Chlorobaculum tepidum TLS: one gene and its partner. The protein of the gene in region 1 binds, or shares a complex with, the protein of each later gene. Links are inferred from orthologs where the notes say so. Each region holds a gene or a part of one and is shown on either strand. Other genes may lie near its edges. The genes, in order: rodA and mrdA.

Region 1 (11,657 bases):
GAGGCGCGCGACAAGGTTCTTATGGGCCCCGAACGCCGGAGCATGTACATCTCCGAGGAGCAGAAAAAGCTGACCGCCTATCACGAGGCCGGCCATGTAATCGTCTCGAAATTCACCAGCGGCTCCGACCCGATTCACAAGGTCACGATCATCCCGCGAGGCCGCAGCCTCGGCCAAACCGCCTACCTGCCGCTCGAAGACCGTTATACCCAGAACCGGGAGTACCTGATCGCCATGATCACCTATGCACTTGGCGGCCGGGCAGCAGAAGAGCTGATCTTCAATGAGGTGAGCACCGGCGCGGCCAACGATATAGAAAAAGCAACCGAGATTGCCCGGAAAATGGTGAAAAACTGGGGTATGAGCGACAAGCTCGGCCCGATCAATTACGGCGACGGACACAGGGAGGTCTTTCTCGGCAAAGACTATTCGCATGTGAGGGAGTACAGCGAGGATACAGCTCTTCAGATCGATGTCGAGGTGCGCAGAATCATAACCGAATGCATGGACAATGCACGAAAAATTCTTACAGCGCATGTCCGGATTCTGCACGAAATGGCTGCTCGTTTGATTGAAAAGGAGTCGCTCGATTCGGAGGAAATCGACGCTATCGTCAGTTCGGAAACAGCTGTTGCAAACTCTCCGGCATGAATGCCGCCGACAGCGTAACAACAAAATATCTTTTTTTGACAAGCATCATCATGCAGTATCTCATTCTGCTCATTACGGGAATCGCCGCAGGCCTCTTGTCCGGCATGTTCGGCGTGGGCGGTGGCGTGATCATCGTTCCGGCACTTATCTTCTTTTTAGGCATGAGCCAAGAAACCGCCAGTGCGACGTCACTCATAGCGTTGCTGCTGCCGGTCGGACTTCTCGGCGTATACGAATATTATCAGGCCGGCAAGATCACGACGGAGCACATCTGGTTCGGACTGATCATCGCCCTGGGCCTTTTCGCCGGCGCTTTCTTCGGCGCAAAGCTGGCAATTGAACTCTCAAACGATCTTTTAAGAAGGATGTTCGCTGTTTTTCTTGTTTTAGTAGCAATCCGCCTTTGGTATTAACCAGCAGTATTGGCAAACCTATAACCCAAGCACACATTACCATGGGACAGACAACCACCAAAGCCGACCTGGTGAACGTGATCGCCCAACGCACAGGTCTGACCAAAAACGAAACCGAATCGGTCGTTGATTGCTTGTTCGAAAGCATCATCGACTCGCTGAAAGCCGGAAAACGCATTGAAATCCGGGGATTTGGGTCGTTCAACATTCGCTACAAGAATCTCCGGCAGGCAAGAAACCCAAGAACGGGTGAAAAGGTAACCGTCGAGCCAAAAAATGTGCCGACCTTCAAAATCTCCAAAGAGTTCAAGCACGCGGTCAGCGAAAGCCTGAAAGCCAACAAATAACCGCCACGGCAACACAACGCCGGCGAAGCGATGATCTTCACCGGAGGATATCCCATGCAAAAGAATCGGGCGGGGGTCAGGATAACAGCGAAACGGAGAGAGGTCAGTCACTTTTGTCTTGAGTGCCGGACGAGAGCTGACCGTGCGCTTAATAGCTTTCGATCCTGCCGTTTGCTGTCCGGAACGGCAGGAAACAGCGTGGCTACCAGTGGAACAGCACAAACCAGATGATTCCGAATACCGGCAGCAGCACCGGAATCGAATAGCGGTAAATATACTCCACGAAAGAGGGAACATCGGCCTCGGTCTGTTCGGCGATGTTCTTGACCATGAAGTTCGGAGCGTTACCGATATAGGTGAACGCGCCGAAAAAGACCGCGCCCACCGATATTGCCATGAGATAAAGCGTCGAAGGGACGTCACCGGCGATCGGTGAGTCCATGCCCCGGGAAAACTTCACGACATCGGCAATGCTGTTGGAATCGAGACCAAACTTGCCAAGCGCTCCAGCCAGAAAGTTCAGGTAGGTCGGTGCATTATCCAGTACACCGGAGAGAATTCCGGTGAACCAGTAGAACTTCGTGACCGTAAATTCAGCTGCATGGGACTGCGCATACGCACCAATCAGCTGAAGCGCAGGAATCATGGTGGCGAAGATGCCCACGAAAAGGAACGCGACCTCCTTGATCGGCTCGAAGTTAAACTCGTTGCCCCCGAGGGCATCCTGATTGGCCGTCTTGTAGGCAACGACCGCGATCGTCAGCATGATGACCTCCCTGATGCCAAAAGGCACATGAAAAATCTCCTGGAGGCTCGGAAATCCCGGAATGACGGCAGGATCGAGAAAGATCGAGCCGATAAGCGGAATCAGGTAGAGGAAATTCCTGCGCCCGATCAACGTGATACGGCCAGAATATTCCTGCTCGGCCTCGTTCTTCCCTGCCTTCAGATCGAGCACCAGAAAAATAGCCGTAAGCAACCCGATCGTCACCAGCCAGGGCAGCCAAAGATGCTGAATCACCCAGAAGAATGGTACGCCGCGCAGAAAGCCGAGAAAGAGCGGCGGATCCCCGATCGGTGTCAGCGCACCACCGATATTGCTGATGATGAAGATGAAAAAAACGATATGAAATGGCTTCAGGCGTCCTTTGTTAACCCTGAGATATGGCCTGATCAGCAACATCGAGGCACCAGTCGTACCAACAACATTGGCAAGCACTGCGCCAAACAGAAGCAAAAGCGCATTGAGCAGCGGTGTCCCCCGCCGTTCGATTTTGATCAGGATGCCTCCAGCCACAACGAAAAGCGAAGATATCAGGGCGATGAAGGAGATGTACTCTTCAAGGGTGTGCAGAAGCATGTGCCCGCCATGTTCCGCCATGAAGGCGTACCAGAGCGCTACAGGAACACCCAGAACGATCGAAACCTTCTGATAATGGTGTTCCCAGAATCTCGGATAGAAAAGCGGACCGGTAGCGATCATCAGAAGCAGCACCACGAACGGTGCTGCCAGCCAGACCGGAGGCAGGAATGAGTGCTCCCCGCCCCCGGATGCGCAAAACGCCACGGAAGGAACGGTCAAAGAAAAAATAAGCGTGGTAGCGGCCGCCACCGCGCTACGTTTCAAAAAATCAGAGCAACAAGTCATGAGTCATTCGAGATCGAACGGTATCAATCACCTTCGAACTCTGTCAGGAAGTAGATGTTATAGCCTTTTTCACGAATCTTCTTTTCGCCGCCAATATCGGGCAGATTGACGATGAAGGCCATGCTTGCCACGACACCGCCGAGCTTCTCGACCAGTCCGGCAGCGGCAAGAGCCGTGCCGCCCGTAGCAAGAAGATCATCAACCAGAAGCACGCGCTGCCCTTGAACAAGAGCGTCAGTATGCATCTCGATCTTGTCGGTACCATACTCGAGTTCGTATTCGAGCTGCACCACATCCGCCGGCAGTTTGCCTGGCTTCCTGACTGGCACGAATCCCTTGCCAAGCGTATAGGCAAGCGCGCCACCGAGAATGAAACCCCTGGACTCAATACCCACGATCGCATCAAAATCGACTCCGTTGGACAGATAATGCTGGGTCATGTTGTCGATCACCAGACGGAATCCGACCGGATCCTTGATAAGGGTGGTAATGTCACGGAACATGATCCCTTTTTTCGGATAATCGGGAACAGTACGGATTCTGGATTTGATGGGCATAACTGTAGAGGGTTTTGCTGATTTGGTGAAAACTGCCAGAAACGGGGCACCACCGACGCCAGACCTCGGAAAGACGCCTTCTGCTTGTAAAAATTTAAGATAAGAGTCTGCCATGTAATTGCAAACCCTCTCCGAAGCCATCGATGATCACCTCCCGCACCTGACCTCGCAGCTCCCCGGCGCTGGTATCGACGCTCACCCGGAGGTAATGCTCACTGTATCCGCTCCAGCGCACTGCTCCTCCCGGAAGCGCCGAGGCCTCCTCGAACAACACTTTCAGGGTACTACCGATAAACGCTTCGGCAAAGCGCCGTTCGATCCGTTCGCCGATCACGCCAAGCCTGGCCGCTCGCGACGAGCTTTCAGCGGAAGGTATGCGAATCAGCTTTTTTTCAGCTATTTCGGCAAAAAGCTTCGTGCCTGGCCGTGGCGAACAGGTGAAAACGTGCAGATAGGCAACCGGCAACTCTTCGATAAAACGGCACATCTCTTCAAAATCGCGCTCGCTTTCGCCAGGATAACCAACCATCACATCGGCACCGATAGCGCACCCCCTGATCAAGGAGAGTGCTTTCATAAGCCGCTCGCGATAAAATGCTGTGTCGTAATGCCGCCTCATTGCCCGAAGCACAGTATCGGAGCCACTCTGCAACGGCAGATGGAAATGGGGCATGATCTTGCCGGAAGCTGCAACAATATCGATCAACTCGTCATCGAGCAGCTGTGGTTCCACCGAGCTTATTCGAATCCTGCTGACATCAATCGTTTCGAGACGCCGGAGCAAACCGGACAGGCGGGTATCTCCATCCTGGTAATCGCCAATATTGATACCGGTAAGCACGATTTCACGATAACCGGCATCAGCAATTTTTTGAGCCCTATCGAGCACCGTTGAAAGAGACACCGAGCGTGAACGCCCCCTCGCCAGAGGAATCGAACAATAAGCGCAACCAAAACTGCAACCATCCTGGATTTTCAGAAAAGCTCTGGTTCTTCCCTTTTCAGGCTGAGAAAGCATTGAGCACGCCGGATGCGCGGTTATTGCCTTATCGACAGGAGAAACTTTTACCAAGGGTTCGGAATCGTTCGGCAAGGATTCACCATCGTACCAGGCGATTTCAAACTTGTCAGTTGTACCCAGCACGAATGAAACGCCCTTGATATCAGCAATCCGTTTCGGATCAAGCTGTGCGTAGCAACCAATCACCCCAACCCTGCTTCCCGGATGATTTCTTATGATTTTTCTTATCTGCTGTCTTGACTTTCGTTCTGCTTCACCGGTAACAGCACAGGTATGAATAATGAGCACATCCGCTCCGTCATCGATTGCATTTAATTGCCATCCCTGGGAAACCAACGCATCGACTATGGACGATGTTTCGGCATAATTCACTTTACAACCAAGAGTTACAGCAGCGACACTTTTCTGTTTCATAAAACATGCGATCTTTTAAATCAAGGGAATAATAACAAAAACACTGCAACCCAAACACACGACTTATACACACTGATAATACAGCAGCTGCATTATAGTCTTAAAACTAACTCATATTTTTTTATTGCAGTATTGCATACAAACCTGTTATATTTCTTTTGTTTTTCAAACTATACCTGTTACACAAGCAAATCATGAACACTATGAAAAAAGAAGTTGCACCGGACAAATTTGATCTTTACCTCCTGAATGTAGATGAATTCAAGGCACTGAACCAGCAAAAAAATGAACTGAAGGAAAAAATTGCTGAAATGCAGCGTCAATTTGAAGAAAGCATTCAGCCTTACGAAGCCGAATTGAATGCCATTATAAAAAAGCTCGAAAGCACTCTTGCAAAAATTGAAGGCGGTCCTGTGGCAAAGCCGGCAACGGCCAAGTTCGGACGCGGAAAACTCGGTATATCGATCAAACAACTGCTTCAAGCTAATCCCGACAAGGCGTTCAAGCCTCGTGAAATCGCTGCCGCCCTTCAGACGAAAAGCACCGCAGTCAGTCTCTGGTTCAACAAATATGGCAATCAGGATCCGGAAATCGAACGCATTCCTGTTGGTGAAGGCGGCAAACGTTTTATCTATCAGATCAAAAAATAACCGAAAAAACAACGAAATAAATCACTTTATTTTTTCGACGAAAAGGCTATCCGAAACGATGGCCTTTTTTTATTTGTCACACAAACTCATCCTCATCTCAATAACCGATATGTCTCCGGTTTTTTGAAAAGTTCATGGCAAGGCCAACCATCATCATGTTCGCGACCAGAGAGGATCCACCATATGAAATAAACGGAAGGGGAACGCCAATAACAGGCATAACGCCAATAGTCATACCGATATTGATCACCACATGAGTCAGAAGCAACGAGGCATATCCGGCAAGCAACAGTTCGACGAAACGGTTCTTGATAGCTCCGACCATCCAGACAAGACGAAGCACAAGGGCCGCAAAGAGCAGAAGCAATAACGTCGAACCCAAAAATCCCAGTTCTTCGGCAATCACGCAGAAAATGAAATCCGTCCACTGCGCAGGAATATACCGAAGTTGAGTTTGCGTGCCGTGAAGAAATCCTTTCCCAAAAATCCCGCCTGAGGCAATGGCAATTTTAGCCTGAAGCGCATTGTATCCGGCACCCCGTGGATCGGCTGTCGGATCAAGAAATATTTGAATTCTCTTGATCTGGTGAGGCTTGAGAATAACTGAAGTAAACTTCCAGGTCAGCAATCCGCCCAGCAAACCTCCTCCGGTAACGAGGAACTGGTGTAAATAAAACTTTTTCCTGAGCAGGAAAAACATGACCATCGAAAGAACGGCAATGGTCGCAAGAATGGTCAGATTGAAAAAACCGGAAAGCATCAAAGCCACCGGAACCACCCCGAGCAGAATATAATAGAGATCGAAACCGGCCAGAACAATCATGGGAACGATAAACGACAGGCAGGTCAGCGTCGTGCCCATATCCGGCTGAAGCATGATAAGTCCGGCGGGAACCAGCGCAATGGCAAGCGCTTTGCCGAGATCCATCATGTTGCCAATATCGGTCTGGTCGTCCGACAGAAACCTCGCCATCGCAATGATGGTAAACATTTTGGTGAGTTCGGAGGGCTGAAAACTGAACATACCGAAACGCACCCAGCTTGTCGCTCCAGCCACCTTCTTTCCGAAGACAAGCACCGCTATCAGCAGAATAATGCCAGCCGCATACATAAAGTAGGCATTATCTTTTACGACGCGATAATCCATGAAATAAATGATAGAGGCCGCAATGGCTCCTGTGACAGCCCAGGAGAGCTGTTTGTAAAAGAGGGGAACCGATTCGGTCGAGCCATTGGTAGCGCTGTAAACAGCCATAAGTCCCATGACGATCAGGCCCGACAGGGGAACCAGAAGCCATAAAAGATCAAATTTATTGTACTTTTCCATCACTTGTCCGTAAAGAGGAGAGAGATCATGTTATCTTGCCGGGAAACAGCTCCATAAACCACCGGAACAGGTTTTCCACACGTATCCCGGCACCCAAATCATACAAGAGAAATCATTATTGTGCAGCCACCACTATTTTCTTGCGGCCACGTAACCTTTGTCGGCGCGCCAAATGCGGGCAAATCGACCCTACTGAACCGTCTGCTGGATCACAAGCTATCGATTGTCACCCCAAAACCGCAAACGACAAGAAAAAAAATTACCGGAATTTACCATGACGACCGGAGCCAGATCATTATTCTCGACACTCCCGGCATCATGGACCCAAAGCAATCGCTGCACGAATCGATGCTCGAAATCACCCGGCGCTCGCTCCGGGAGTCAGATGTCATTGTCGCGCTCATCCCGTTCCAGAAAGGCGACGAACCCATCGACCGGAAATTCGCCAGCGAACTGATCGAACAGTGGGTGAAGCCTACAGGCAAACCCTTCGTCATCGCACTGAACAAAGCCGACCTCGTGCCGGAAGAGACCGCCAAAGAGGCGCAAACGGAGATCATAAGCAAGTACAAGCCCGTGGCGACGCTCGCCCTGTCAGCCCTCACCGGCGGCAACATACCAGAGCTGGTCGAGCTGCTCAGGCCACTGTTACCATTCGACGAACCGATCTGGCCGGATGACATTCTCAGCACCGAGCCGGAGCGCTTTTTCGTCGGCGAGATCATCCGCGAAAAAATCTTTCTGCAATACGGGCGCGAAATTCCCTACTCAACCGAGGTAGTCATCGATGAATTCAAGGAGCAGCACGAAAACAACCCAAGCCGCAAGGAGCTGATCCGCTGCTCGGTCATTGTCGAACGCAACAGCCAGAAGCAGATCATCGTCGGCCAGAAGGGCGCGGCCATCAAAAAACTCGGCCAGGCCGCTCGCAAGGAAATAGAAGAACTCCTTGACCGACCGGTGTACCTCGAAATTTTCGTGAAGGTCCGCCCCGACTGGCGCAAAAAAAAGAACCTCCTCAAAAGCTACGGCTACTGAAAAAAAGCGGACATGGTTGACAGGAAAACCCTTTCAACTTTGCCCACAATACCCGCCAAGTCCATTTTACTCTTTCTCCCCTTCCATCCTAAACGGAAAGACCCCTTCACAAATGGAAGGGGTCTTTCCGGCTTTGGCTGTAACAACCATATGAAAAAAAAATCAGCGGCCTTTCGGCTGCGGCTCCAGCTCGGCGCTGGCGGCCTCGATCTCTTTTTTCTCGTTCGGGTGAGCCTGAAGATACGCTTCGATCTCCTCTTTGCTCTTGTCCTTGAAGTACTCGAGCGCCGAGAGAATGATGCGTTTGTTCTCCTTATCAAACTCGATGACGCGGAGCGGCAGCTCGTCGCCGATCTTGAAGGAAGAGTGAATGTCCTTCACACCGCCTTGCAACAGGTGCGACACCGGCACGAAGCCATCGACTTCGCCGGGGAGAATGACGATGACGCCCTTCTCGATGATCTGCGAAATCGCCCCGGTACACTCGGCGCCGACGGCATACTTCTGCTCAAACTCGCCCCAGGGATCGTTGTTGATCTGCTTGTGGCCAAGCGCAATGCGGCGTGCGTTGACGTCGAATTTCAGCACCTTGACTTCGAGTTCCTGGCCTTTTTTGACCAGCTCGCTGGGGTGGCGGATCTTCTTGGTCCACGACAGGTCGGAGATATGCACCAGACCGTCAACGCCAGGCTCCAGCTCCACGAATACACCGAAATCGGTGATGTTGCTGACCGTGCCCTTGTGCAGCGAACCCTCAACATACTTCTCGGAGAGGGCGATCCACGGGTCTTCCGACACGCGCTTCATCGACAGCGACAGCTTGGTGTGCTCCTTGTCGATGTTGAGGATGACGACCTCGACCTCCTGGTTGAGCGACACGAACTGGCTCGGATGCTTGATATGCTGCGTCCAGCTCATCTCGGAGATGTGAACAAGACCCTCGATGCCCTTCTCGATCTCGACGAAGGCGCCGTAATCGGTGATGGAAACCACGCGGCCAGTCGCCTTGATGCCAACCGGATATTTGATTTCGATGTTTTCCCACGGATGGGCTTCGAGCTGCTTCATGCCGAGCGAAACACGCTTGGTGTTCTCGTCGAAGCCGACGACCACGACCTTGATCGGCTGGTCGAGCTCGACCACTTCGGACGGATGGTTGATCCTGCCCCAGGTGATGTCGGTGATGTGCACCAGACCGTCCAGACCGCCGAGATCGACAAAGATACCGAAATCGGTGATGTTCTTGACGGTGCCTTCGAGAACCATGCCGACCTTGATGTTGGCAAGCATCTCCTCGCGCTTGGCCGCATACTCCTCTTCGAGGATGACCTTGTGGCTGACGACAATGTTCTGGGTGACCGGGTTGATCTTGACGACCCTGAAGTCCATGGTCTTGCCGACCAGGGCATCGAAGTCGCGAACCGGCTTGACGTCGATCTGCGAACCGGGCAAGAAGGCCTCGACACCCGACAGGGAGACCGTCATGCCACCCTTGACGCGGTTGATGATCTTGCCATTGATGATGGTGTCGTTCTCGATTGAATCGTAAATCTTGTCCCAGATGCGAAGCACGTCGGCTTTCCTTTTGGAAAGAATAAGCTGCCCCATCTTGTCTTCGATGTTCTCGAGATAGACCTCGACATCATCGCCGACCTTGATTTCGTCATCGTCACGGAACTCGAGAAGCGAAACGATACCTTCCGATTTGAAGCCCACGTCGATGGTGACATCCTTGTTGGAGATCGAAACGATTCGACCCTTGACGATCTCCTCTTCACTGATCTCCGAAAGGGTGCTCGTGTAGAGCGACTCCATCTGCTCAAGCTCGGCTGGTTCGTAGTGAGCGAAAATCTTGACTTTTTTTCTGCCCGGCACTTTCGGCTTCGGCGTTTCCAGCGTTGTTGTTTCTGACATTAATGTTTTCCTTCCTCTCTGATGATTTGCCGTCAGTCGCGAGAGATTTCGGCTGCCGGTTTTTATGGTTATGAGTTATGACACGAAAGAACACTGTTCACATTCAAAGGCAACAGGCCATCACAGGCTCTGCTGCTCCACAATTTTATTGACCAGATCGTACACGACGTTGACCTGTTCGTCGATGGTCATATTCGAAGTATCGAGCAGAACCGCATCGGGATGACGTTTGAGCGGCGCGTGGGTGCGCTGCTCATCATCGCGATCGCGCTGCTTGATCTCTTCTTCAAGCGCCTCGACAGAGGGAACCGCCGCGCCGCCAGCCTTAAGCAGAAGCTCGGCATGACGCCGTTTGGCGCGCTCCGCCGGATCGGCAATAAGAAAAATTTTCAGCTCGGCGTCGGGGAAAATGACGGTGCCAATATCGCGCCCATCCATGACGATGCCGCGTTTCCGGCCCATCTCCTGCTGAAGCTCGCGGAGTTTGTCACGAACCGGCTTGAGAGAGCTGATGAAACTGACCTCGCGGCTGACCCGGTTCTCCCTGATCGCTTCGGAGACATCCTCACCATCAAGAAAAACCCGCTGCCCTTGAAAGCCGATGGTGATCGTCTGAAGGAGTTCGGCAATGCGGGTCTCATCTTTCCGAATCTCGTCGAGCAAACCTTCACGAAGCACCTTGAGGGTCACGGAGCGGTACATGGCTCCGGTATCGATGTAGGTGTATCCGAGCCGGGCCGCAAGAATTTTGGCGGTCGTGCTTTTACCGGATGCTGCCGGACCGTCTATGGCGACGATGATCGGTTTCTTTTCGATAGGGCTCTCCAATGCATTTTAAAATAGCCTGTAATTGTAAAAAATTAATTTGCTTTTTCCAAACGAATTGATTACATGTTAAAACCGTTTTTCTCAACAAACATCTCCGCCCATGTCACTTCGCTGCGGCATTGTCGGTCTGCCCAATGTCGGCAAATCGACGCTGTTCAATGCTATCACGGCCAAGCAGGCCGAAGCCGCCAACTACCCGTTCTGCACCATCGAACCCAACGTCGGCACCGTGCTCGTGCCCGATCCGCGCCTCAGTGAACTCGCCCGCGTCGTCAAGACTCCGGTGATCGTGCCTGCGGTGCTCGAAATCGTCGATATTGCCGGTCTGGTCAGAGGTGCCAGCAAGGGTGAAGGACTTGGCAACCAGTTCCTCTCGCACATCCGCGAGGTTGACGCGATCATTCACGTGGTACGCTGCTTCGAGGATCCGAACATCATCCACGTCGAAGGCAAAATCGATCCGGCGGGCGACATCGCCACCATCGAGACCGAGCTGATGCTGGCCGACCTCGACAGCATGGAAAAGCGCATCGACAAATTGCGCAAGGGTGCCCGCAAGGAGAAAGATCAGCAGGCGCTGGTCGATCTGGCCGAGAAGATCGTGGCCGGACTCGGCGAGGGCGTGCCGGTGCGCAGCATTCTCGAAAACGACGAAGAACGCGCCATGGCGAAACAGTTTTTCCTCATCACGGCAAAGCCGGTGCTTTTTGCCGCCAATGTGGCTGAAACCGACCTGCCTGATGGTAACGAGCATACCGCAACGGTGGCGAAGATAGCAGCAGAGAACGGTTCGAAAATGCTCATCATCAGCGCCAAAGCCGAAGCGGACATTGCCGAGCTGCCCGAAGA
Region 2 (11,636 bases), 270 kb from region 1 along the record:
GGCTTCGGTGAGGCGTTCCATATCGATCGGTGCGGCTGGCGGTTGCGCTCGGTTTCAGCGTCGAAAAGGATCGGCTTCTAGCAGCCTTCGAAGAGGCTGAAGATGCACTTCATTGATGGCCGCAAGTGATGATAGTGGCAAGATGGGTTGGGGTAAACCTGTGAAATGTTATAAGTACAAACGACGCATAAAAAGATACGCTTTAACGAAGCAAAAAACGTGATTCCGGCATTAAAACTACCCGAAGCAACGCCGTTGCAGAGCTGGATGCTTCGCTTCGCTCAGCATGACAGAAAAGAATGGTGCTCCAGTAATTTTTATCGATTTCTCCGGGAACGCTTCTTTTCAAAAACCCAGCCGCACAAATCATCTTTCCATAATCAAGCACTGCAATCGCTGGAGACACGGTCGAGGATGGTCAAATACCAGCGCTCGCCGATTCTCGTCAAGTAAAACACCAGATCGTTTCCATTCACGTCAACCAGCACAACGCGAACGCTTTTCGCTTCGAGCGCTCGAAAGCGGTCGATCGTTTCCTGCGAAATCTCCTTCAGTCCGCTCCGCTTCAGGTTAATCGCCATGGTGCTCAACAAAACATCCCGGTGTTTTGGGTCGCAAAACAGGCCGGTTTTCGACCAGGCCTCGCGCCCGCAATCATACACCGGCAACGCCGCGTACCTGAGAGGCGCACCGCCCCTGATTTTTGGATAAGGGAAGTATTCGGGAACCGGCTTTCTGAAATCGATCCGCGAAACGGCTTTGAATACATTGAAAACGCCTTGGCGGTAGATGACGACCACGCCTTGTTTTGGATGGACAAAGCGGTTCAACCGGACAGCATCTCTCGAACCGAAGGCGTTAACCACACCGGCCACCACGCCGTCCGGAGGCTGCATGCGGGACATGGCATTTCCGCCATCCGCAAACAGCAGGATGATCGAAAAGATGAACAAAACACTCACGCGGCGTATCGGAACAACTGCAAATCTGCTCATGCTGCACAACAGTTTAGAGACGGTAAAGCCGTTCTTCATTTTCTCGCGCTCAACGCTCAACTCTTCCCCTCCCTCTTTTTCAGTACATCCACCAGCTCGGCGGTAAGGGCGGACTGGCGCTCGATGGCTTCGGTAAGGCGTTCCATGTCGGTGCGGCGGCTGCGTTCGGTTTCGGCGTCGAAAAGGATCGGCTTCTGGAAACCTTCGGAGAGACGGAAGAGGTGCAGGCAGATGCGGATCAGAATGACATAGACGACCGGCAGGAGGTATTCGCCAAAAATAATCGGCATCTGCTGGTAGTGCCGGATGACCGAATCCCAGTCGCCGATGGCGAGCGCACTCCACTGGACGAAAAAGTAGAGGTAGATCAGCGGATGAAAAATCATAAAAAAGCGCAGGACCCTTGACTGACGCTTGTTCGCCGGGTCGCTTTCGTATTTGGAGAGCAGCCACGGAAAGTGGCCGACCAGCATCGCCGCGCGGCGGTCGTTGAGGTAGCGCGCGCCTTGCAGCGCCGAGTCGATGAATGAAACCACCTGGCTCAGGAGCGCCGCCGAGAGAATGGTGGCCAGAAAAGCATAGCTGAAGTCATCAAACTTGAACGATCCGGCCAGATATGGCAGGGTGATGGTTTTGGGCTTGATGACGATGAAAAGCATCGCGATTCCGGCAAGAATCACCGAAAAGGTGTGCAGCTTGCGCGCTTGGCGCAAACTTTCGACGACCGCCTCGGCGTTGGCGCCCTGCATGGAGTTGCCGGGCGGATCGAGGCGCATCAGGGCCGCCGAGTCGGTCGATGGCGAGTAGAGGCCGTTGACGCCGATCTGGCATCCGGTCACGCCATCGTAGCGCGTGGAGAGATCGATGGTGCTGCGGCTCAGATTGACGCCGTCGAGCCGCGCGCCCGACAGGTCGGCTCCGCGAAGATCGGCCCCGCGCAAATCCGCGCCGGAGAGCGTCGCTTTCGCGAAAGTCGCGCCGACGAGGTCGGCCTCCGAAAGATCGATGCCTTTCAGGTCGGCGGCGCTGAAATCGGCCTGGCTGAGGTCGGGCCGGACTTCCGGCTGCGCTTTGCGCCAGTGGTTCCAGCTTGCGACTCCAGCTTTCAGCCTGTCGAGATGTTTCTTTTCAGCCATGCAACTTATTGAAAATCAGTTCGTTACGGTCACGGTTCTTTCGCCCGCCGTCTTCTGCGTTCTTTCGAGCCAGGCGAGAATGGCGTTGAAGAGCGAGGCGCTCCGCGTCACCTGCGTGTAAGCTTCATCGACGGTCATGTCGCGATTTTCCTTCCGCATCTTCATGCCGAGCTTGCGGGCCGATTCGGCGACGGCGGCGATCTCGCGCGCCAGGTCGGCCTCGCTGTCGATGACGGGAGGCCGCATCATGCGCTGGATGTAGCCGATGTTGTGGCGCACACTGTTCTCGATGATACCGTCGTTGATGCTGTGGCGCTCTTTGTTGAAGTCGTCGTAGCGGGTGTTGTGCAGTGGCATCGAGAGGTCGCCGCAATAGTGGGCGCAGTAGACCAGCGGATACTTCGCATATTTGCCGCTCTTTTTCATCGACTGATACTCCCTGACCGAACCGATGATCGCGCCGTACAGATGCCCTTCGTCGTCGTTGGGCCGGTTGTAGCGTTCAACCTGCGCCATGACCATTTCAGGAGTGACCCGCTTGTTGGCGTTGTTATTGTAGTAGTGATTCGGGCTTTCGACCGGACTGAACATCTCTTTCGACTTGGCCACATCGGGCGCGGCGGCGCTGTACCAGAGGTCGAACCCGGCGGCCTCGGCGATGGTGAGATGGGTTTTGTCGTGCCAGGCGTTGGCTTCGGGCTGGAACGGCTGGGCGCAGAAGAGCGCCGAGATGGCGACGATACGAAGGAGCGGCGAGCGCATGATGGTTCCTGCTGAAAGGGTTGGAAAGCGAAACAGCTCTTGCGCAAACAAGATACGCAGAAACGGGGATGAGCGGCAACAGCGGAGGGCTGAACGGTCAGAGATTTTGCCGGGCCGCGACTTCCGGTGAGCGGAGTGGCGCCCGGCGACGGCAGGTCAGGCGGACATTTCGAGCATTCTTTTGATCGACTTCAGCGCCCCTTCGCGCAGGCTCTCGTCAACGGTGATCTCGGGCGAGCGGTTCACCATGCAGAGATAGAGCTTGTCAAGCGTGTTCTGCTTCATCTGCTTGCAGACGCTGCGCGGATTGGCCGGGTCTTTGGGCGCAGGAATGAAAACCTTGCCCGGCGAGCGTTTCTCCATTTCGTAAAGAATGCCCGGCTCGGTTGCCACGATGAAGCTTTTGCGCGGACTCTTTTCGGTGTAATCGAGCAGGGCCGAGGTCGAGCCAACGAACGAAGCCTGACGCAGCACCTCCTCGCGGCACTCGGGATGAGCGATCAATTCCGCATCCGGATACATCGCCTTGGCTTGGATCATGTAAACCTCGGAGTAGGCGTCGTGCACATAGCAGAAGCCCTGCCAGAGCAGCATGTCGCGCCCGGTGCGCTTCATCACCCATGCGCCGAGGTTGCGGTCAGGACCGAAGATGATCTGCTGCTCCGGCGGAATCTGCCGCACGATATGCTCGGCGTTCGACGAGGTGCAGATGATGTCCGAAAGCTTCTTGATCGCCGCCGACGAGTTGACGTAGGTAATGGCAATGGCGTCGGGATGCGCCTGGCGGAAGGCGCGGAACTCCTCCTCCGGGCAACTGTCGGCCAGCGGGCAGCCCGCGCCCGGATCGGGCATGAGCACCATCTTGCCAGGATTGAGAATCTTGGCGGTCTCGGCCATGAAGTACACCCCGGCGAAAACGATCACGTCCGCCGACGTCTTCTCCGCCGCCCGCGCCAGGGCGAGGCTGTCGCCCACGATGTCCGCCGCCTGCTGGATTTCCGGCAGGGTGTAGTAGTGGGCAAGGATAATCGCGTTCATCTCCTTCTTGAGAGCCTGCACCCGCCGGAGCAGCGCTTCGGTCGAAAGGCCCGCCGCCTCTTTGTGCATATCGGTCGCTATGGTCATATCGATCTGTCAAAATAATGAAATAAAAAAACTCCTCGACGGTTGAAGAGGAGCGTAGGCCGGAGTGAAAGCCGGAAACAAATCCGACTCCCTCCGACGATTCAACTCAGAGAGTCTTCCAGGTCATCGTCTTCCCTGATCAGCAAAAGAATGGCTGAATTGGGCACGATCAGATAGCGCTCCTCTTCGTACTCGATCTCCCAGGCACTGCTCTGGACGAAGATAGCCAGATCGCCGGTTTTGGCCTGAAGCGGAATATACTGGGGGCTTTCGGCCCGCTCTTTCCAGGGTTCGTCGGTATCATTTGGCGGGCCGACCGGATAGCCGGGCCCTGTTTTGAGCACGTAGCCGCTCTGGATTTTAGCTTTTTCCTGAACGCCCGGAGGAAGGTAGATACCTGATTTGGTTGTCTCATCGAGGGATTTCGGCTTGATCAGTACCCGGTCTCCGACAACGATAAATTTATCCGTGACATTTTTGCGTTTGTCAAATAACATGCGCTGTTGCAATATCTTGGCGAGGATTCCCGTAGGCCGGAAGACCGGATCGGGTCAAACGGTAATCACCGCCGGGTTTCGCGCGTTTTTCCGCAACCGGCGGTCATGAAGCTCAAAATCGTCATTTCAGCCTAAAAAGCAAAAAACGGATTCCTGCCCGGCGGGTTTGAGACAAATGAGCGCCGGAAAAATTCATCGAAGAAAAGATTGCATATCTGTTATATTTTCGATTCGTAACCTTTATGTTCCGGCCAATGCTCCGGACCGAGGCTATCGAATCGAGACTAAAGCAAACAAGATCGCCCTGACAACCCCTGTTTCGGTTTCCCCCCGGAAAAACAGGTGGCAGGGAGTGCGCCAATGTGTTAACAAGGAAGACAACGGACGTGTCGAGTTTTTTCCGTTTTATCGCCAAGCATACCGCATATCTCTATTTTCTGCTGTATTGCACTCTCTCCATCATGCTCATGCAGCTTCAGCGCAAGGAGACGCTCGATGCGATTCGCGAGCGCGGGCTGGCCATTAACGCAGCCATTGGAAAACAGTTTACCGACGCCACGGCCATTTTTACACAGGAGCGCGACAACCAGCACCTGTTCCTGCAAAATGCGCGGCTGTTCGCCCGGCTCCTGCGCCAGCAGGCGGCGCTCCGCGATGCCGCCGAACTGAAAGCCATAGAGGCGAATGCACCGCAATGGGCTGGCCACTTCAAGGTCGCACGGGTGGTTGACCGCCGGTTCAGCGCAACCGACAACATGCTCATCATCGACGCCGGTTCGCGCCAGGGCGTCGCCCGGGACATGGCCGTCCTGACACCTGACGGGCTTGTCGGTCGGGTGATCGACGTGTCACAGAATTACGCGAAAGTGATGCCTGTGATCAACCGCAACTTCATGGTCAGCGTGGTTTCCGACAGCACCCGCACCAACGGCCTGCTCGCCTGGCAAAACGGTAATGAACGCCTCGCCAAAATGGAGCATGTGCCCGTCAGCAGCAAACTGCTCGTAGGCGAAGGGGTGGCAACCTCCGGTTACAGCACCTTTGCCATCCGGGGCATTCCGGTCGGCCAGATTATCCGCATATCGAAAGACAAGCTCTTCTACAACGTCGACGTGCGCCTTGCAGTCGATTTTTCATCACTTTCCTGGGTGCTTGTCTCGCTGGCAAAACCGTCGATGGAAAAAATCGAGCTGATGCAGTCACCGGACAGTCCGGGAAAAGGAGAGTGAACAAGGCATCGATAACATGGCAATCACCGGTTACAAACGACAATCCGCCCTGATTTGAACAAGTATCTTCTCTATACCATCGCCCTGGTCATTCTGGCTTTCGTGCAGCGCTTTCTCGTTTCGAAGCTGCTCATTCTGCACGCATCCCCTGACATTCTGGCCATCTTCATCGCCTTCATCTCCATGTCCACCGGCCAGAGAACCGGCACGAACTTCGGTTTCGGGGCCGGCCTCATCGCCGGGATTCTCTCGGGCGACCTAGGCTTGTCGGCCCTTCTGGGCACCGTGCAGGGATTTGTGGCAGGTTTCTTCCATGTACCCCAGAAGAGCCATGCGACCTCGGTCAAGAAAAAGCGTATGTTCTATGCTGCGTCCGCAACCGCGCTCATAGCCGGGAACCTGCTTCAGTCGCTTCTTTCTGACCCGCTCTCGCTCCCCCTCTATGTCAGGGTACCGGAGACGGTCATCCTCGGCACCCTCATGAGCATGATGCTGGCCGTGCTCGTCTATCACTTCGCCCTGAAGAAACTGCTGAAGGATTGAGCTATGGACGATTTTTTGCGCGGAATCAAGCTGACCATACTCCTCATCGCAGCCGTCTTCCTGTTTTTCACAGCTCGTCTCGCCTGGCTCCAGATTGTCCAGCATGACGACATCAGTTCGAGATCGGGGAGCATCCGCAGAATCTGGGAGCAGGCGCCGAGGGGCCATTTCATCGACCGGAATGGCATAACCGTCCTCGAAAACCAGGCACTCTACACCCTCAAGATCATCCCCAACGAGCTGCGAGCATCGAGCATTCCGTACCTGGCCTACCTGCTTGAAATTCCGGTAGATGAGCTGAACGAGAAGGTCGCCGAAGCGAAAGATTACAGTCCGTTTGCCGTTTCGACCATCTACCGCGACCTGAACGAGTTCGTCGTGGCACGCATCAGCGAGAACCTCTGGCGATTGCCCGGCGTGATCATCGAGATCGAGAACAAGCGAAAATACAGCGATTTGTTCCGGGGAACCCACCTGTTCGGTTACCTGCGCAATGTCAGCAAGGAGCAGCTCGACACGCTGGCTGAAAAGGGGTACACGCCGGACGACAAGATCGGTTTTTCCGGTCTCGAACGCATCTACGAGGAGGAGCTTCGGGGCGAGAAGGGCGTGCGCTACGAGCTGGTCAATCCGCTCGGAATGCTCATGGGAAAATACAATGAGGGCAAGAACGACATCCCGTCTGTCAAAGGCAACGATCTCTATCTCACCATCGACGCCCACCTGCAACGGCTTGCCGAAAACCTGCTCCGGGCGACCGGTCACCCCGGCGCGGTGGTGGCCATCGACCCCTCAGACGGCGGCGTACTGGCGCTGTGCAGCGAACCCGATTTCGACCTCGACATCCTCAACGGCAAAACCAGAAAAAAAGAGTGGGCTGAAATCGCCCTTTCACCTGAAAAGCCCCTTTTCAACCGCGCCATCCAGGCCGTCTATCCGCCGGGTTCCACCTACAAACTGGTGCTGGCCATCGCCGGACTTGAAGAGGGGGTCATCAAACCCGAAGACACCATCATCTCCACCGGCAGCTGGAACTACGGCGGACGCATCTTCCACGACCACGGCGGGCGCGGCCACGGCATCGTCAATATGAAAAAGGCGATCATCGAGTCCTGTAACATCTACTTCTACCAGCTCATGCTCAAGGTGGGCCTCGACACGTGGGACAAATACGGCAAAATGTTCGGATTCGGCCAGCGCGAGGGCATCGACCTGCCGGGCGAACGGCGCGGCCTGTTGCCGACAACTGAGTACTACAACCGCCGCTACGGCGAGGGGCGCTGGACAAAAGGCTATCTGGTAAGCCTTGGCATTGGCCAGGGTGAACTCGGCGTCACTCCCCTGCAACTGGCCAACTACGCAGCGACCATCGCCAACAACGGCACCTGGCACCAACCGCACATTGTCAGGGGCTACCGCGACACGCGCACCGGCATCTATGTGCCGATCGATCACGCCTCGCGCACCCTGCCAATCTCGAAAGAGACCTTCGGAATCATCAAGGAGGCGATGCAGGGCGTGGTTCAGCAAGGAACCGGCACGCTGGCGCAGGTGCCGGGCGTGACGGTCGCCGGCAAAACCGGCACCGCGCAGAACCCGCACGGCAAGGATCACGCCTGGTTCATCTGCTTCGCGCCGGTCGATCACCCGAAAATCGCCATCGCGGTGCTGGTCGAAAACGCCGGTTTCGGCGGCAGCATCTCCGCGCCGATCGCCCGAGAGATGATAAACTACTACCTCGTCGAAAAGAACAAGCCGAAAACCCAGGGCGCCGACAGCACCGCTGTCGCCAAAATCAAAAAGCTGAACGATTCGCTAAACACGAAACGCCCCGCCGCGAAAACAGCAATCGACTCTACCAGCACTGCGCCGCAGAGCGATCTGGAGGGTGGAGACTGATGAACTTCAAAAATGAACCAGCAGCCATTGCGGGCTTTCTCGAAGACACGAGCAACCTGAAAAACGGCTGGACGCCGGGCGTCTTTTTCCCGGAAACGCCGGAGGAGGTGGCCTCGCTGTTGCGCGAAGCTTGCGCCGACGGACGCCGCTACACCATCGCGGGCAACGGCACCGGCACCACCGGCGCGCGGATCCCGTTCGGCGACTACGTAATTGCGATGCAGAAGCTCGACCGCATCGGCGAAGTCGAGCCGACAATCGACGGACGAGCGCTGCTGCGCGTGCAGGGCGGTGCGCTGTTGCAGGATGTGCAGGCGAAAGCGGCGGCGGCAGGCTGGTTCTATCCGCCCGATCCGACCGAGAAAACCTGCTTCATCGGCAGCACCATCTCGAACAACTCCACAGGCTCGCGCTCGCTCAAATACGGCCCGACGCGCAATCACGTGCAGGCACTGCAAATCGCGCTGCCGCAGGGCGATTTGCTGGAGATCACGCGCGGCCAGCACCTCGCCGACGCAGCGGGAAACTTCACACTTGACCTGCCGCTTGCCGGGCGCGTGACGTTCCGGCTTCCGGATTACACGATGCCGAAGACCTCGAAGCACAACGCGGGCTACTGGTCGAAGCCGGGCATGGATCTGGTCGATCTCTTCATCGGCTCTGAGGGCACGCTCGGCGTCATCGTCGAAGCCACGCTGCTCTTGCGCCCCGCGCCGGAGCGGGTGATTGCCTGCCTCGCCTGGTTCAGAAGCGAGGAGGAACTGCTCGGCTTCGTCGGCGAGGCCCGCGCCGGAAGCGGCGGCGTCAGCCCGCGCGCGCTCGAACTCTTCGACCGTCGGGCGCTGGAGTTTCTCCGGCAAAGCTATCCCGACATTGCAAAGGAAATGGCGGGCGCGGTCTATTTCGAGGAGGAGACAACCGTCGAGCGCGAGGAGGCCTGCCTCGAAGCGTGGCTGGAACTGATGGAACAGTGCGGCTCGCCAGTCGAGAAGAGCTGGGCGGCACTCGACAGCGAGGGGTTGCAGAAGCTCCGCGACTTCCGCCACCAGCTGCCGGTACTGGTCAACGAGTGGCTCAGCCGCCAGTCGGAGAGCAAGGTGAGCACCGACATGGCACTGCCCGACGAGCGCTTCGCCGAGCTGTTCCGGCTCTACCGCGACGCCTGCGACCGCGAGGGATTCACCTACATCATCTTCGGCCACATCGGCAACGCCCACCTGCACCTGAACATTCTGCCGCACAATCACGAAGAGTTCGTGCGCGCCAAAACGCTCTACCGCCAGCTCGTCTCGAAAGTGCTCGCGATGGGCGGCACACTGTCGGCAGAGCACGGCATCGGCAAACTCAAGAGCGAATATCTGGTACAAATGTACGGCCGCAAAGGCATCAGGGAAATGGTGCGTGTAAAAAAAGCGTTCGACCCTTATCTTGTGCTCAATGTCGGAAACATGATTCCGGCAGAATACTACGAATCCGAAACCTGAGAGAGAACGCGGTGTCCAAAAAACAAGGCAAGCCGGAATACGTCACGGCGATCAGCAACCGCAAGGCCCGGTTCGAGTACGAAATTCTCGACACGATCGAGGCGGGCATCGAGCTGCTGGGCAGCGAGGTGAAATCGGTGCGACTCGGCAAGGCGAGCCTGAGCGAGAGCTACGCCATGATCCACCACGGCCAGGTGTGGCTCGAAAACATGCAGATCACGCCCTACGAACACAACACGCTCGACACGCTCGAACCCAAACGCAGCCGCCGCCTGCTTTTGCACAAGGCGGAAATCATGCGACTGCAATCGAAAATCAGCGAAAAGGGACTGACTCTTATTCCGCTCAAAGCTTACTTCAACAAGCGCGGTGTACTCAAGATCGAACTCGGCCTCGCGCGAGGCAAAAAGCTCTACGACAAGCGCGAGACAATCAAGAATCGAGACGCCAAGCGTCAGCTGCAGCAACTCAGGAAACAGTATTAACCAGACGACATTTCAATTTGCCATGATATTTCCATCCGTCAAGGAACAGCTCGATATCATCGTCAACAACACCGTCGAGGTCATCAGCACCGACGAACTCGAACGCAAACTCACCAAATCTCTCAAAAACGGCACGCCGCTGAAAATCAAGCTCGGTGCTGACCCGTCGCGCCCCGACCTGCACCTCGGCCACTCGGTGGTGCTCCGCAAGCTGCGTGAATTTCAGGATTTGGGACACGAAGCGATCCTCATCATCGGCGACTTCACAGCCATGATCGGCGACCCGTCAGGCAAGAGCAAGACCCGCCCGCAGCTCACCGCCGAAGAGGCCCGCGAGAACGGCAAAAGCTACTTCGAGCAGGCGTCGAAAATCCTCGATCCGGAAAAGACCACCATCTGCTACAACGCCGACTGGCTGAGCCAGATGCACTTTGCCGACGTCATCCGCTTGTCGAGCCACTACACGGTGGCGCGGATGCTGGAGCGCGATGATTTCGAAAAGCGCTACCGCTCGCAGACCCCGATCTCGATCCACGAATTTCTCTATCCGCTCGCACAGGGCATGGACTCGGTGCACCTCAAAAATGATGTGGAGCTTGGCGGCACCGACCAGAAGTTCAACCTGCTCGTTGGGCGCGACCTCCAGCGCGAGTACGGCATCGAGCCGCAGGTGTGCATCACCATGCCGCTGCTGGTGGGCACCGACGGCAGCGAGAAGATGTCCAAGTCACTCGGCAACGCCATCTGCTTCAACGACACGCCGGAGGATATGTACGGTCGAACGCTCTCAATTCCCGACTCCCTGATCGAGACCTACTGGAACCTGCTGGTACCGCACCACAGCGGCAACGACAAGCCTATCGCCGAACGAATCGCCGCCGATCCACGCGAAACCAAGCGAGAACTCGCCCGCGAACTGGTCGCGCAATATTATTCGGCGGAGGAGGCGGCCAAGGCACAGGAGCACTTTGACCGGGTGATCGTCAACAAACAGGCGCCCACAGACCTGCCGACCGTGGAGTTCGAGGAGGCTACGATGCCGGTGGTCGAGCTGCTCATGGCGCTTGCGGCATTCCCGTCCAAAAACGAAGCACGGCGCATGATTCAGCAGGGCGCGGTGCAGGCTGGCAACGAGAAAATTTCTGATATCAATGCCGTTATCGAGCTGACCGAAAACCCCGTCATCATCCGCGCAGGCAAACGAAAATTTTTCAAGGTGGCGCGCGCAAAAAAATCGTTTTGAATGCGTTTGCTTTTTCCTATAATTGCACCAACTGACGCCTTTCTCTAACCTCTATCCGGAGCTACCACCTTGTCATTCGTCCCAACAAAAGTATTCTTCACCAAAGGTGTCGGAAGACACAAAGAGTATCTCTCTTCGTTCGAGCTTGCCCTGCGCGACGCCAAGATCGAAAAGTGCAATCTGGTGACGGTTTCAAGTATCTTTCCTCCAAAATGCGAACGCATCAGCGTCGAAGAGG

Evidence for each region.
Region 2: the proteins of rodA (region 1) and mrdA are in contact, whole or in part, in a crystal structure (PDB 6PL5), measured with the Thermus thermophilus proteins. The link is inferred for Chlorobaculum tepidum TLS from one-to-one orthologs. Residues at the interface, in WP_223903423.1 of Thermus thermophilus: Phe161, Val165, Phe168, Val169, Leu172, Pro198, Tyr199, Glu202, Tyr211, Arg212, Asp213, Gln220, Val221, Gln223, Ser224, Ile226, Ala227, Ile228, Gly229, Ser230, Gly266, Phe267, Val270, Leu274, Tyr277, Gly278, Leu281, Phe285, Leu289, Arg297; in WP_223903432.1 of Thermus thermophilus: Arg4, Ile5, His6, Leu8, Ala9, Phe12, Ala15, Leu16, Leu19, Gly20, Arg22, Ala23, Trp24, Leu26, Gln27, Val28, Tyr31, Tyr34, Leu36, Leu43, Thr45, Asp47, Lys156, Gln157, Gly158, Ser160, Val184, Leu201, Glu202.

What each region holds. Positions count from the first base shown.
Region 1 is NC_002932.3:296,900-308,556, reverse strand. The notes cover bases 4,914-7,902. They hold rodA (rod shape-determining protein RodA), read right to left. Parts: upstream 7,029-7,902; coding sequence 5,799-7,028; downstream 4,914-5,798. Other genes in these bases: era (GTPase Era), read left to right, coding at 7,149-7,902; AYT24_RS01440 (hypothetical protein), read left to right, coding at 5,255-5,701; mtaB (tRNA (N(6)-L-threonylcarbamoyladenosine(37)-C(2))-methylthiotransferase MtaB), read right to left, coding at 4,914-5,051. Outside these bases: ATP-dependent zinc metalloprotease FtsH, read left to right, coding at 1-651; AYT24_RS01465 (sulfite exporter TauE/SafE family protein), read left to right, coding at 702-1,064; AYT24_RS01460 (HU family DNA-binding protein), read left to right, coding at 1,100-1,411; AYT24_RS01455 (sodium:proton antiporter), read right to left, coding at 1,614-3,059; AYT24_RS01450 (adenine phosphoribosyltransferase), read right to left, coding at 3,083-3,616; more of mtaB, read right to left, coding at 3,711-4,913; more of era, read left to right, coding at 7,903-8,066; rpsA (30S ribosomal protein S1), read right to left, coding at 8,229-9,980; cmk ((d)CMP kinase), read right to left, coding at 10,101-10,808; redox-regulated ATPase YchF, read left to right, coding at 10,909-11,657. UniProt on the Escherichia coli protein: Peptidoglycan polymerase that is essential for cell wall elongation. Also required for the maintenance of the rod cell shape. Functions probably in conjunction with the penicillin-binding protein 2 (mrdA).
Region 2 is NC_002932.3:570,246-581,881, reverse strand. What follows is about bases 5,771-8,738. They hold mrdA (penicillin-binding protein 2), read left to right. Parts: upstream 5,771-6,290; coding sequence 6,291-8,186; downstream 8,187-8,738. Other genes in these bases: AYT24_RS02665 (FAD-binding oxidoreductase), read left to right, coding at 8,186-8,738; mreD (rod shape-determining protein MreD), read left to right, coding at 5,799-6,287. Outside these bases: AYT24_RS02705 (hypothetical protein), read right to left, coding at 381-995; AYT24_RS02700 (pentapeptide repeat-containing protein), read right to left, coding at 1,052-2,131; AYT24_RS02695 (hypothetical protein), read right to left, coding at 2,147-2,893; quinolinate synthase NadA, read right to left, coding at 3,050-4,018; AYT24_RS02685 (co-chaperone GroES), read right to left, coding at 4,120-4,515; rod shape-determining protein MreC, read left to right, coding at 4,902-5,744; more of AYT24_RS02665, read left to right, coding at 8,739-9,670; smpB (SsrA-binding protein), read left to right, coding at 9,682-10,155; tyrS (tyrosine--tRNA ligase), read left to right, coding at 10,178-11,398; AYT24_RS02650 (pyruvoyl-dependent arginine decarboxylase), read left to right, coding at 11,468-11,636. UniProt on the Escherichia coli protein: Catalyzes cross-linking of the peptidoglycan cell wall. Responsible for the determination of the rod shape of the cell. Is probably required for lateral peptidoglycan synthesis and maintenance of the correct diameter during lateral and centripetal growth.